Regions from separate parts of the Paenibacillus sp. NPDC058367 genome, predicted to be linked through region 2. Evidence: riboswitches for the same ligand, from Rfam matches in the RefSeq annotation. Region 2 holds a riboswitch; each other region holds the start of a gene.

Region 1 (4,809 bases), on a different contig from region 2:
CAGGCGGTATATCAAAGAAAGTATCTGTCATGCCTAACGGTTTTACAATGTTGTCCATTATGTAATCTTCTGCAATAACACCTGTTATTTTCTCGATAATTGCACCAAGAACCACGTATCCGAACGATGAATACATCCATTGAGTCCCTACCGGAAAACGAATACCATAGGAAAGTCCAGCTTTAATCCAGTTTTCTTTTCCAAGCTCTGATTCATAAATATACCACCATGCACTTTTATAGTAGGTATCACTTATAGTGCCATGATCAGGTGCGATGCCGGAGGTATGCGTCAGTAAATGAGCAATTGTAATCGGCTTAAAAGGATCGGCATCAAACTCCGGAAGAATAGAACTAACTGGCTGCCCCATAAAAATTTCACCATCATCTGCTAGCTGCCAGATCGCTGTTGCCGTAAACAGCTTAGTAATAGAAGCGATTCGAAAAATTGTATCCGTTTTCAAATCTTGGTCACTATTTTCTTCGTAACTGAAGCGTCCCCCCGCTCCATTAGCAAATATTTTTCCATAACGACTAAGAGAATAAATATAGCCATCGGCTACTTTCTTATTACAGAGATCCTCATAAAAATGATTAAGTGCCTCTAATCGGTCCTCCCTGTAATTCACTTCGTTCAGCTTGCTAAGCTCTGTGGATAATAACATTATTCGCACTCCCCCTATCAATCATTAAAAAGAATAGTAATTCTCAAAAATGTAAATTTACACCTAACCTATAATACCTTTTCAATATAATAGTTACAACATGATATTTCATACACTATTAAATTAATTCAGATTATTAATCACATAAATAGCATGTACTAAAATCCTAATAATTGGTAGGTCAATTTTATATTTATTTATTTTTTACATATCTCACTTCCTGTTGGCTACTGTCATGAATGGAGCAAAAAGCGCTGTTCTACTGAACAGCGCTTTTTACTCCATATGAAAACGACCTTATTATTCTAGTTCGGCGGGCTTTACAATGGTTGTACCTTTGTTATTCTTGGAATACTTAGCTTCGATTTTCGTGTTGTATGTATCCTTTTCTCCATCACTTATCAGCACATAACTCAGATCGACTGTCAGTTTTTCCGTCTGCCAGGTCTTAGTATTGACGAATAATTTCCACGTTACGCTTTTGGGTTGAACTGTCTCACCATCCCAGAGGTTCTCCTGGTCATAGAGCTTGATTATTCCCTTAGCTGCTGTCGGATCGGTTACCGTGAATTGCAGGACTGTCTGAGCACCAGCAGTGCTGACTTTCATAGATTTTTTATAACTTTTTACCGAATCAAGCATGGAAACAGGATCGTATTGACCTTTGGAGTAAAAAGAATCCCACTCCATCTTCTCCAGTCCAATCCAATACTGCGCATCAGGATCGATTGGCTCACCGTCATCGTCGTAACCTTCATCTTCAGATTCATCGATCAGTTCACTTCCGTCTACAAGATAGTAAAACTCCTTGTCATTGGCATATAGACTGTACGTTGTTTCTAAAAGACTACTATCAACGGTGCCGGCTGCAGCAAAATTCGGCAGTCGATTAATATCCAGCTTCAGTGTGTTAGTGTTGCTGATACGTACCCCACCGCTCTGAATATCCTGTTTTTTGATCACATCTAAGTGAAAATTCTTTATTGCTTTAGAGGCTGCCGTTACTTTGCTAATCATTTGATCCGCGGTTACTGCTGTTGTGGTAGCGGCAGACACGACTTCAGGATTAGACATCCATCTGATCGTTCCGGACAGCAATAAAGCACCTACTGCCAAACTAGTGCCTATTGTTTTGAAAAAACTGTTCATGTACTTCCCCTTTCGGCCCCTTGCGATAATGTAACGCCGTATAGGTCGAAATAATAAAAGAGCTCAAAATTGACTACATATTCTTAGAGCTATCCTTTATGCTTCATAAGACATCCCTATGGCGGCCTGGCGATCATTTCCTTCTGTAGAAAGGCTTTAGACCCATGGCTTTGTGTCATCATCTTTCGATGATTTTACCTTTAAAGCGGACATTCAATTAGTTTTAATTAGCTTACGGACGCATGTCCCACCGCTAATTTTATCATGGTTATAATTACCTGTAAACGACTTATCTTCCATTTCTATTCACCTGTCGATTTACTCGTATCCTTATGTCAACGTAAAAAAAAAAGCATAAAACAGGACTCCAGTCCGCTTTATGCTTTGCATCTAAAATTATTTTACAGGATCAAAAAGATTAGGATAAACAATATTTAACCAGCGCATCACGCACACCATGCTCATTGTTCGAACCCGTAACAGCATTCGCTGCCGCTTTTACCTCTACAGGAGAATTATCCATCGCCACGCCCATCCCCGCATAGGTAAGCATAGAAATATCATTAAAATAATTACCGATTGAGAGGACTTCTTCTTGCGGAATTCCCAGCTTCACAGCGAGATTTCTTAATGCGTTTCCCTTAGAAGATTCGGGATGCATCAAATCAACGAAAAATTCACCACTCCGCAAAATATTGTACTCAGGAGCCCAAGTACGCCATTCACGTTCAGCTTCGTCAAGGATTTCTGGCTGTGTAAATACAGTAAACTTAACAACCGGTTCACGGAAATCTTCCCATGCGGGCAGCGTCGCTGGCACAATACGGAAGTGCTCATACATATAATTAGCTTCTTTAGTCAGATTCTCTACATTATCAACATACATATCAAAAGCAGTATTCACATCATAATGAATATTGTGCTTACGGCAATAGTCAATATAGGGGTCAAGACCACGTGCATCCATACCATATTGATGCAGCACTTCTCGATCTTCCACTCGTACCGTCGCTGCTCCATTGTGACCAAGCACGTAACCAGTCAGCCCCATTTCCTCCATGAAAGGAATCGAGTTCTGTGGACTGCGTCCCGTACACAATACGATTTGACCGCCAAGACGTGTAACCTCAGCAATAGCTTCCTTATTCTCAGAGCTTAAGTGGTGATCATCATTTAATAGCGTACCGTCCACATCTAGTGCAATCAGTTTGTATCTCATACTCCACCATCCTTGTCTTTCTTTTTCTATATATAATTGAACTTGAGGCTTTTTGTGTTAAGTGTCAGTGGCAACTATGGTGAATGTTTGGACTTCCAGCCGCTGTTGTTTCCAGATTTCTTAATTTATACCGTTTAAAAGCGGATGAAATCCGGAAACAAAGGCGGTCGCTATCGCTCTTACAGTTCCAAAATTCCCCTCCGTCTCTCCCTTCTCTTATCCCAAGTTTCCAAATTCAATATATATATCAATTTATATATCATTTTCTCTACTATCCTTCTGACCCATCTGCGCCTAAGAGTGCCAGTTCCTCTAACGTCAGTTCCCGACAAGCTCCAAGCGGCAGACTTTCATCCAGCTTCAATTCTCCCATAGATACACGTTTCAGAAAAGTGACTTTTTTGCCTACCGCCTGAAACATACGCTTCACCTGATGAAATTTCCCCTCAGTGATGATAAGTGAAATATGGGAAATCACTTTGCTGCCGCGCTCTATTCCAAGAATGGTTAAGTGTGCAGGTAAAGTAACGTAGCCATCTTCCAGCTCCACCCCTGCTGCAAAAGCCGCGACATCATCCGCGTCTACATCGCCCTCGATGGTTGCCTCGTACGTTTTCGGGACATGCTTACGTGGCGACAGCAATTCATGGGCAAGCTTCCCATCATTAGTGATCAGCAGCAGCCCCACAGTATCCTTATCTAGCCTTCCTACAGGAAACGGTTCAAACTGTGCATACTCGTGCTTTAAAAGATCCAAAACCGTCCGATCCCGCTTGTCCTCCGTAGCTGACAGGACACCCGGGGGTTTGTTCATCATAAGATATATGAATTCACGGTAGGTAACAACCTCTCCCCCTACCTCTATTTTATCGGCATAAGGATCCACATGGAACCCACTATCTTTTACCACGGTCCCGTTCACCAATATTAAGCCTTGTTTAGCTTGTTTACGGATATCACTGCGCGACCCCACTCCAATATGGGACAACACTTTATCTAATCGTTGTTTTTTGGCGGGCTTACCTGATTGGCTCATTGCTACATCCACCTCCAGCCTGCGGGATATTCGTTCTTGAGTATGCCATCCTGCCACTTACCCCAGCCTGCGCTGTAGCCATCAATGCAGACCAGAACGTATCCCTTTTGGGCACTTCCTATTCTAATAGAGAGACGTTCTTGAGAAATCGACAACGTCTCTCCTTTAAGATAGGAAATAGCTTCATGATTCGTACTGGAGAGTGAGACACTTCGGCAGCTTTCTTCCGGATGCAAAGCTGTAGCCATTGGATGCCCTGGAATAAATCTTCCGTTACGGATTTGTCCTACATACCATCCCGGACGGATCGTCTTTAATCCATTTAGTCTTTCCTTAGGAAGTGGAGAAATGTACAGATGGTCACCGAACAGAACCGGATATCCTTGCGGTTCCCAACCAAGCTGATCTCGCACAAAATTTCCATACGCAGTCAAAGCTTGCTCGTCACCTGAAACTTGCCGACCACGGTCAGCGCCACCAGTAGGTTTGTGAGAGGGTTTCCCTTCTTTCCCTCGTCTTCCTTCTGATTTATTGGATGATTTAACGTGTGCTGCACTTTTTGGAGTAGTAGTTCTTGCTCTTGCAGATTCGTTTAACTTGACCTCTAAGTGATCACGTTCCTCCATTGAGCGCTTAGTTCCCCCATGTTGCAATACAGCCATGAAATGTCCTTCGCCTTTCACCTTATGCGGCCACAGTCTTGCTGTACCTGAGAGTTCTCCGAAGCCAGGAGCGAATGAG
Region 2 (4,809 bases):
TAGGGACTTCGTAGATAGTTCCGTCAATACGTCCTGTAGTTTTTTCCATACCTTTTAGAGCCATATCTAGCTGTTTATTATTCACAACAATGAATATGACAGGAATATCCTTGCAGACAGCAGCGTTAATCTCTGCGCCTAGCATCATAAAGCAGCCATCTCCTGTAATGCAGAAGATCGTTTCTTCTGGAGCAGCAACCTTTGCACCAATCGCCATTCCGATGGAATTACCCATACAAGCAAAGTAAGCATCGAAAACAAAACTGCCCGGTTTCTTAACCTTGTACCATTTCGCAGCATGGAAACCGTGACTTCCATCATCAACAAAGACTGTGCTGTTATAAGGAATCAAATCACTCATCGTACTCAAGACCGATGCAAGTGAAAGGTTTGGTAAAATCGGAGGCTCTTCGGTATAATCGGAATTTGTCGGTGCTTCGCGTTTTGTGATGTTGTTCGTGTCAATATTATTGAGATAGTAAACTAGATTGTCCCGTAGATCTCCAGTCACTGGAATCGTTTTAGAGAACAATATTTTTCCGACAAAAGTCGGATCGCTATCAAACTGAATTAATGTTGCAGGATGATTTTCCCTTTTAAGATTACAAATAGTCATATCACTTAAACGTGACCCGAGAACGATAAATAGATCACTTTGATTCAGCAAGTCATCCCCATGGGTACAACCGCCTACTCCAATTGGACCGTGATAGAGTGGATGATCCCAAGCTATAGCCCCTTTACCACCTGGAGATGTAACTACAGGAATATTAAATGTTTCCGCTAATTGAATTAGCTCACTATGTGCTCCTGAGCGGTTAACGCCTTTACCCGCGATAATTATTGGATTCTTAGAGTTATTTATAGCATCAAGTACACGGTCGATATTAGCATGGCTAACCAGTGATTCGCGTTCAGGGATTACAATATTACATTCCTCTAGCAATTCCGTTTGTACATCAAAGGGAATACAAAGGTGAACTGGACCACGATTACCGCTCAAAGCAATGGATATGGCATGATTAAAGATTGTGTTAAAGTGATCTCCACGTTCAATAAGCTTGCTATATAAGGTGGCAGGTCTAAACATATCAGCTAAATCAGCTAGAAAAGAAGTAGAGTCCTGACATTGGGGAATTCCAAGCTCTTTAATAGATTGATGGCCAGTAATAAATAGGACAGGTAGGTTGTTAGCCTTAGCATGTGCTGCTGCAGTTAATAGGTTTGTTCCACCAGGACCTGAAGTACCAAAAGCTACACCTAGTTTTCCAGTTTTAAGCGCATACCCGGCTGCTTCGAAGCCGGAACTGGACTCATGTCTCCCAGGAATAAATTCAATACCGTAATCTACCATTTTAAGAACAATAGGACAAATGGATTTCCCAATAATACCAAAGGAATGGGTAACTCCTAGGTTCCGTAGTGCTTCCGACATGTAATCTGCGACTGTCTTCAAAAAATACACCTCACAAGTTGATTGTTATTTTAAAATCAAACATTAGAAAACCTGTGCTCTGAATTAGGGCACAGGTTGGTGGCATAAATCGCCATAGAGACTGAACAATTGTTCAGTCGTCTTGGTTTTCTGCAACCTGGCAGTCATGGCCTCTGATTAAAAATGAGGCTGTAGATCCATGGTTTTGCGTCATCCTCTTTCGAAGATTTTGCCAATATTAATTTTAAAATTTATAAGAAGAATTTTCCTTTACAATATATTCCTAGAGTACCTTTGTCAATATATTTTCGCAAATTAACTCGAATTTTGACGAAAGTCTTGTCCAACCTATGAAATAATAGATATAAAAAAACTCCCCCTAAGTCAAAACTTAGGAGGAGTTTTTGGTCTTGTTTATATGATTTGCAAGTGACTTAAAACTTGAAAATATGGATAGTCTTCTGTAGATTAAACACAGCCTGTGTCATTTTCTCAGTTTCTTCAGCGACGGACTGCAGGGCATTAATTTGTTCATTCATAGCGGCGGATACTTCCTCGGTGCCGGCAGCGGTTTGCTGTGTGATTGCAGAGATATTCTCTATTGCACTTGAGATTTTCAAGGCACTTTCCAACATCAGATCACTTTCAGCAGAGAAGGAAGAGATTTGCTCGGTAATATACTGCACACTTTGCACAATTTGAGCAAAGATATGAGCAGATTGAGTGATCATCTCATTCTGTACCTGTACGACTTCTTCGTTGATAGCGATATTGTCAATCGCTTGTTTGATATCAGTTTCGATGCTCCGAACTAAGCCAAAGACTTCCTTCGTTGAAGCCGTTGATTCTTCGGCAAGTTTACGAACCTCCTGTGCGACTACAGCAAATCCTCGACCATGCTCCCCGGCGCGTGCTGCTTCGATGGAGGCATTCAGCGATAAGAGGTTGGTCTGCTCAGCGATCTCTGTGATGGTTTTTGTAATCATCGTAATTCCGCGAGCATTATGAGACAGGGCTTCGATAGTATCAGCTACTTTTTGAGTAGCCTGGATGTTTTTGCGCATGCCTTCAGCTTGAGTATCAACGGACTGCCGTCCTTGTTCAACTAGTTCTAATGTATGTATTGAACGTCTGTTCATTTCTTTCGTTGAGTTCGTATAATTGGATACTTTATTCTCAATATCTTTAATGGATTCTGTCATTTCAGCGATATCCGTAGATATTTCATTTGCACCAAGAGCTAGCTCGTTAGACGAAGAGGCTACCTGTGCCATGACAATTTTCAAATTCTGATTCTTATCTTCGATTCCACGGCTTGCATCCATAACTTGACGAGTGATTTGTGATGCTTCTGTCAAAATCTTCTTGAGCTTGTCAATCATAGTATTAAAGGAACGACTTACGTCCCCCATAGACCCGTTCTCATCGGCTCTACTAGTAAAATCCCCTTTTGAAATACTATGAGATACATTCGCGATGTCATCAAAAGAAGATGTAAGCGTTCTCTCGATAAAGCGGGCCACGGGGAAAGTTAGAGCAGCAAGAACTACGATTAGAACAATACCCAAAATAATGTTGCCTAAGATCATAAAAGTAACTAAAACAGGAATGGCAAATAGTGCGGCAACGAGGTAACATCCGGCAACAATTCTTTGTTTTAACGGAAGTTTATGCATCCAGTTCATTGGTATAATGTCCTCCTTATTAATATTATGTATTGGTGTTATTATATGGGATTTAAAGGTGATTGGTCTATAGTAAGAACTGACATAAATCTTCTTTTCGAAGTAGTTCTTTAGATTTCGTGTCAAAAATCCTCATAAATAGCGGAAATTTTTGCGATAGCAGACTTTACCATCTCTAAAAGTTCTTGCGGTGAAAGTACAATAACCGAGGGACTAAAAGAAAGGATTATCCGGCAGGCCGACTCGATCGTATTAAATTCGGCATCTACGTTCACCCACTCTGCATTGCTTGTTGGCTCTATCAATTGGACAGAGACAAATCTTTCTCGCTGTAATTCTTTTAAGACAGATGTTCTAACCCTTAGCATTACTTGATACTTTGGCAGTGCTGCTTTAAAGGCCGTGGTGGACTCTTCCCAGTACTGTTTTAAATCAAAGTCATCAGGTCTTTTAAACCACTCATGAGTCTCCTCAACGTTAACTAATCTGGACACACGAAAGGTCCGTAGTTCTTCTTTGCTTTTGGCTACGACATACCATACTCCGCGTTTTGCAACTAACCCAAGAGGTTCAATGAAACGGACCGTTCTCTCGTTGCTCCGGAGATAAGTGATTTTTACTTTGCGGTCCTCCCAAAGTGCTCTCTGCAGTACAGAAAGGAACGGATAAGTCTCATCCGAAGGATGCCAACTGGCGCCATCAATATGAATACGCTCGCTTAGGTAATTTGCTGAGTTACTAAGTCGATGTGAGGATGCAGCCTCTAGTTTGAGAAGAGCGGAAGAGTAGTCGTCTTGTATCCCCAGATCCTTCATTATAGATGCGTCAGCGGACAGAAGCAGTGAACCAATCTCTTGTGGCTTCATTCCCGTTAGGGAGGTTCGGTAGCCTTCAGTAAGCATCCAACCTCCTTCACGACCACGTTCAGCTAAAATGGGTATTCCTGAAGCACTTAATGCTTCCATATCACGAAACACAGTTCGTTCTGATACCTCGAGTGTTTGGGCCAATTCTCTAGAAGTCATTTTTCCACGATTTTGCAACAGAAGTAATATTGATAACAAACGGTCGGCTCTCATTAGGCTATTGTACCTCCTCGAATTATTGATTAGACGATCACCATTAATCATTTCTAAATCATGATTATATTATATATGTCAGTTGATGTCATATATACGGGCTATACTTATAAAACGTAAGGAATGTTCACAGAATATTGAAATCCGAATTCATGTGGAAAGGGTTGAATGCTATGACATTGAAAGGGAAAGTCGCATTGGTTACCGGGAGCAGCAGAGGTGCTGGGAGGGGGATCGCTTTAGAATTAGCAAGAAGAGGCGCCTTTGTCTATATTACAGGGAGGACCACAGATGTATCCGTCACAGAGCATATTAAGGGGAGCATAGATAGCGTACTTAGAGAAATAAAAGAAAGTGGAGGTTCTGGTGCGGTAATACGATGTGACCATACGAAGGATCAAGAAACAGAAGCAGTGATCCGTCAGATCGCTGAAGAGCAGGGGCGGCTCGATATCTTAGTTAACAACGTGTGGGGAGGCAATGATTTAGCTATCGAGCAGAAGCCTTTTTGGGAGCTACCTACAGCTCATTGGGACAATATGTTTAATGCCGGTGTGAGAGCACAGATGATCACAAATTATTACGCAATTCCCTTGATGCGCAAGGCAAA
Region 3 (4,809 bases), on a different contig from region 2:
TTATCCTGCTGGTCATCATTACAAAAGCTTGTATATTTTAAATTGTATTCAATTACAAAGGAGGAGTTAAAATGGGCGAATTCGCAGGAGGATATGGTGGCTTTACTTCTACCGCCGCAATTCTGGTTCTGTTTATCTTGTTGGTAATCATCTCTAAGACTTTGTTTATTTAAGTTTCAAACCTCCCAATATAGCTGCACCTTATTAAATCCGCCAGTACTCATGCTGGTGGATTTTTTTCATACATAATCAAAGACGCACCCTGTCAACCTTAAGTGGTAGGCAAGTATCCCAAATGGATTATGTTGAAATTATGCGGAAGTATCGTACCCTGCCAGTAATGGTGGGGTATTTCTTTGCGTTCAGGCAAATTTTTTTTATCAGTGATATAGAGTTCATACACATAACGTTACATCCGTCTAACCTTTACTCAAGTAAAATGGCGGAATGACCCAGTCTCTCTTGTGTGATATTTGGGTGTACACCGAAGACGAGATTCGCCCCGAAGACTATACATCAATCACGTGCAGGCAGGTTGCAGTGCTTACCTTTAGGTAAGTACGTGAACTAAAAGTGCATACTTACGCGATGTCATGGTGGGAGGTATACTCAAGTCCTAAATCTGATTCAAACATGGAGGATACACCAATGAAAACACTTATTGTCGTCACGCACCCAAACATCGAAACATCCGTCGTTAATAAACGCTGGATCGAAGAACTCCGTAAATATCCAGACAAATATACGGTGCACGAGCTGTACAAAGCCTATCCCGATGAAAAAATCAACGTGGAAAAGGAACAACAGCTGATTGAAGCGCATGATAAGCTCGTCTTACAATTCCCTGTCTACTGGTTTAGTAGTCCACCTCTGCTTAAAAAGTGGCTGGACGAAGTATTTACTTACGGATGGGCATATGGCTCGAAGAGTGATAAATTAAGAAATCGAAAAATCGCATTAGCTGTAACTGCCGGAGGAAGTGCAAAAGACTTTAGTGAAGAAGGTAAACTCGGCTACGGGCTTGACCGTATTTTATCTCCCTTTGACACGACTTTTTTGTATTGCAACGCTGATTATCGTTCCTTCTATGCCATTTATGGCACGGAATCTGAGACGGTAGGAAGTACGGATTACTTAAATAAATTGGATATCAGTTCGCAAGGCTATGTTGAATTTATCGAAAATATGTAATTAGATTTGAAGCAAAAAGCAGCATTTTCATTAATGGAAATGCTGCTTTTGTCATAAGTTGTCGTTAAATCGTAAAAGGTATGGTTATCTCTTGCGCGGCTGGAACGAAGTTTTTCTCTCCCCAAGTGCACATCATATCCAGCACCGGAATAAGCGATTGGCCCTTCTCGGTCAAGGAATACTCAACTTTAGGGGGAATCTGGGGGAATTCCTCGCGCCTGACGAGACAGTCGGCTTCCAGTTCTTTCAACATAACGCTTAATGTCTTAAAAGGTATTGTACCGATACCCCGTTGCAGTTCATTGAACCGCACGATCTTGTTTTCAGAGAGATAGTAGAGAATAGTCATTTTATATTTACCGCTAATAATAGACAAGGTGTAGCCAAAGCTAGTGTCCTTCTGTTGAATGCCAGGCGGTATACAGATTTCATCACTCATGGGCTATTACCCTCCTTCAGAAAATATTCAACGAAAAGGCAAACGCCTGTTGTCGCTCCGTACTCAGGTCCCGACTTTATTATGTTTTACAACCTGCTATCAAGTCATCCTGTGAGAACGAATTCACTATATCATTTTGAAACAATTTGTTCAAAGCACTCGTGGCTAACTATCAATCGGTCGATTTTCTCTGTCGGCGAAGCGGGCCTCTTTGGTTGGAAATCAAAAGTGCCAAGCGGATAGCCTAAGCGACGAATTGAAGTTTTTAATGTAATTTTCATGTGAGCATCATCTTATTTTCAGGTTCAAGGTATATATTGAAGACACCAAACACCCCCCAGTGTTTTGTGGTATAAATCTCTCAGGTCTTGCCAACTCCCATGGTAAGGCCTATTTTTTTGTTCGCTAATTAAATGAGGGAGGGGGGCAGCTTCTTCGCTACTTCACTTAATCTGATACTGCTCTTCATAGCTCTTAAAAGATGAAATATCCAGACCGAGATATCTGCGCATATGAATGGCAGCTTGGGCAGCGACGATGTCGTTTAACAACAGCATTCGTTCATGGTATCCACGACATATAAATTTGGCTTCTATCCCCGTGTTAAGTCTGTTCTGCTCATAAACCTTGATTCCCCGTTTTCTCATCTCTGAACGAACATCTCTTAGATCTGTTGTAGCAACTGCTGCGGCTGTTTCAAGAACCTCCAGATAGGGGGTAGGTGTTCGTAAATGTGCAGATAGAATGGCGGAGTCCCGTTCGAAAGCTGATAAAATCATCGGAAGCAATAAATAAGATTTGACCAGCATGTTGTCCCTGCTTTCAGCTCTATTCATGAATCTCATCACCTCTAATGGGAACGTATATTCGTATTCTACCCCGATATTCCAAAAATAATCAATGGTATTTCTAAACAGATAGTCCAATGTGATTGAATTCACAACTAAATTAGAAAGAATAAAATATATTAAAATTGTAATAATAAAAAATAATGCTTCAGACTTATATAAAGGGAGAATTAGGATGAAAGAGGAAGGAAGTCTCCACCGTGGAATGGTATTTGGTTTGATTCTAAGTATTCCATTATGGATATCGATATTAGGTTGGATAAAGTTACTTTAAAATTGAAGGAAAACCTTTGTGTGAAGCGCCTTTAGGCGCTTTTTTTGTGCTTGCTTACGCGTATGAATATCAAAAGGAATTGATTGACAATTGTAGGAATGGAGCGCTAAACTATTATTAGTTCAAAAGTATTAAAAGTCATAGACGATTATTTAATAGGATGCTTAAAATGCTAGTTCTAATCCGCAAGTCAATACATATATTATCATGATAATAGCAAACCGCCTGAAAGGGTGGGACGCAAAGTCCAGGAGTCTAAAGTGTCTTAAATGCGCTATGACCGTCCGACTGCCATGAGAAGGGAATTCCACTTCTTTTTTGGCGGTCTTTTTTGTTGTTAGGTCCTTTAGAGTTTCTGGTAATTATTCTGATTAAATATAAATCATAGATTTAGGAGGTGTGCTTTTTGAAAAGAAGAATGAAACCGCTGCTTGCACTAGTATTAGCGGGGATATTGACGGTAGGTAGTGGTCTTTCTGGAGGTCATTTGGTAAATGCGGCTGGGGAGGTGCTTCCCTATACTCCTACACCTGTGTTAGGTATTGCAGGGAATTTTAATACTTTTATTTTTGGGGATTTCAAACAATCTAATGATCAGGTTCATGGGCGCCTTGCGGCCAAAGGTAATATTACTTTGCAGAATTACGGCGTATCCAAGGATAATCCAGGTGGAGATGTTCTTATCGCTGGTAATGACATCAGTTTTACTAATGGGACTGTTCATGGAGCATCCGTTTATGGTGGTGTTTTTTCCAGCAACGGTGTAGATCTTAAAGAACCAGCGAGAAAAGGGACTCCTATTGATTTTGATGCTGAAGAGCAATTTCTTATTGGACGTTCTAATGAATTCTCTTCGCTTGCTACAATAGGAACTTTCAAAAAGGAATATGGGAAAATAACGATTGATGCTCCGGAACCATTTAACGTTCTTAATCTTAGTGCTGCCGATTTCGCTGGTGCTAATGGCTTACAGTTTAATATTGCAAATAGCGCCACAGTTATCATTAACGTTAGCGGAAGTTCAGTTAACATTCCAAGCTTTCAAATCTGGGGAGGTAGCCCTAACAAGGTATTATTTAATTTTTATGAAGCTAGCACTGTTGACATTGGAAGTTTAACAATAGAAGGAACTATCCTAGCTCCGCTTGCAAAAGTAACTTATAATTCCGGTGAACTGCATGGGACGCTGATTGCAAAGGGATTTGCTGGTGGGGTGCAGATGCATTGGTATCCATATGGAGGGGAAGAACCACCTCCGACACCAACGCCGACCGTGGCACCAACACCGACACCAACCGTAACACCAACACCAACGCCGACCGTGACGCCAACACCAACGCCGACCGTGACGCCAACACCGACGCCGACCGTGACACCAACACCGACACCAACCGTGACGCCAACACCAACGCCAACCGTGACACCAACACCGACGCCGACCGTGACGCCAACACCAACGCCGACCGTAACACCAACGCCGACCGTGACGCCTACGCCGTGCGTGACACCGACACCGAAGCCAACACCAACGCCGAAGCCAACACACACACCGAAGCCAACACAAACGCCGAAGCCAACACACACACCAAAGCCAACACACACACCAAAGCCAACGCCGATCGTGACGCCAACACCAACGCCGATCGTGACACCAACACCAACGCCGACCGTGACGCCAACACCAACGCCGACCGTGACGCCAACACCAACGCCGACCGTGACACCAACACCAACGCCGACCGTGACACCAACACCAACGCCGACCGTGACGCCAACACCAACGCCGATCGTGACGCCAACACCAACGCCGACCGTGACGCCAACACCAACGCCGACCGTGACACCAACACCAACGCCGACCGTGACGCCAACACCAACGCCGACCGTGACGCCAACACCAACGCCGACCGTGACGCCAACACCAACACCAACGCCGACCGTGACGCCAACACCAACGCCGGAAGTAACGCCAACACCGACACCGTCGCCGGAAGTAACGCCAACACCGACACCTTCATCAGAAGTGACGCCAACACCGACGCCGGAGCCTCCGGTGT

The links. A riboswitch is a leader RNA that binds a small molecule or an ion and turns the genes downstream of it on or off. The one in region 2 is predicted to bind cyclic di-GMP.
Region 1: another riboswitch for cyclic di-GMP. It lies ahead of ACFWMP_RS04260 (DUF6612 family protein); the one in region 2 lies ahead of ACFWMP_RS17740 (thiamine pyrophosphate-binding protein).
Region 3: another riboswitch for cyclic di-GMP. It lies ahead of ACFWMP_RS25020 (choice-of-anchor A family protein); the one in region 2 lies ahead of ACFWMP_RS17740 (thiamine pyrophosphate-binding protein).

What each region holds. Positions count from the first base shown of each region.
Region 1 is NZ_JBHXIZ010000001.1:921,953-926,761, forward strand. Features, by position in the region: gene ACFWMP_RS04255 (serine hydrolase domain-containing protein) at 1-664, opposite strand, end outside; gene ACFWMP_RS04260 (DUF6612 family protein) at 965-1,813, opposite strand; cyclic di-GMP riboswitch class I at 1,931-2,022, opposite strand; gene ACFWMP_RS04265 (Cof-type HAD-IIB family hydrolase) at 2,232-3,032, opposite strand; gene ACFWMP_RS04270 (pseudouridine synthase) at 3,304-4,068, opposite strand; gene ACFWMP_RS04275 (RsmB/NOP family class I SAM-dependent RNA methyltransferase) at 4,071-4,809, opposite strand, start outside.
Region 2 is NZ_JBHXIZ010000003.1:192,734-197,542, reverse strand. Features, by position in the region: gene ACFWMP_RS17740 (thiamine pyrophosphate-binding protein) at 1-1,465, opposite strand, end outside; cyclic di-GMP riboswitch class I at 1,584-1,679, opposite strand; gene ACFWMP_RS17735 (methyl-accepting chemotaxis protein) at 1,870-3,120, opposite strand; gene ACFWMP_RS17730 (helix-turn-helix transcriptional regulator) at 3,243-4,199, opposite strand; gene ACFWMP_RS17725 (SDR family NAD(P)-dependent oxidoreductase) at 4,373-4,809, shown strand, end outside.
Region 3 is NZ_JBHXIZ010000005.1:384,122-388,930, forward strand. Features, by position in the region: gene ACFWMP_RS24995 (hypothetical protein) at 1-41, shown strand, start outside; gene ACFWMP_RS25000 (sporulation protein YjcZ) at 72-173, shown strand; gene ACFWMP_RS25005 (NAD(P)H-dependent oxidoreductase) at 649-1,191, shown strand; gene ACFWMP_RS25010 (winged helix-turn-helix transcriptional regulator) at 1,256-1,630, opposite strand; gene ACFWMP_RS25015 (YhjD family protein) at 2,074-2,466, opposite strand; cyclic di-GMP riboswitch class I at 2,958-3,048, shown strand; gene ACFWMP_RS25020 (choice-of-anchor A family protein) at 3,159-4,809, shown strand, end outside.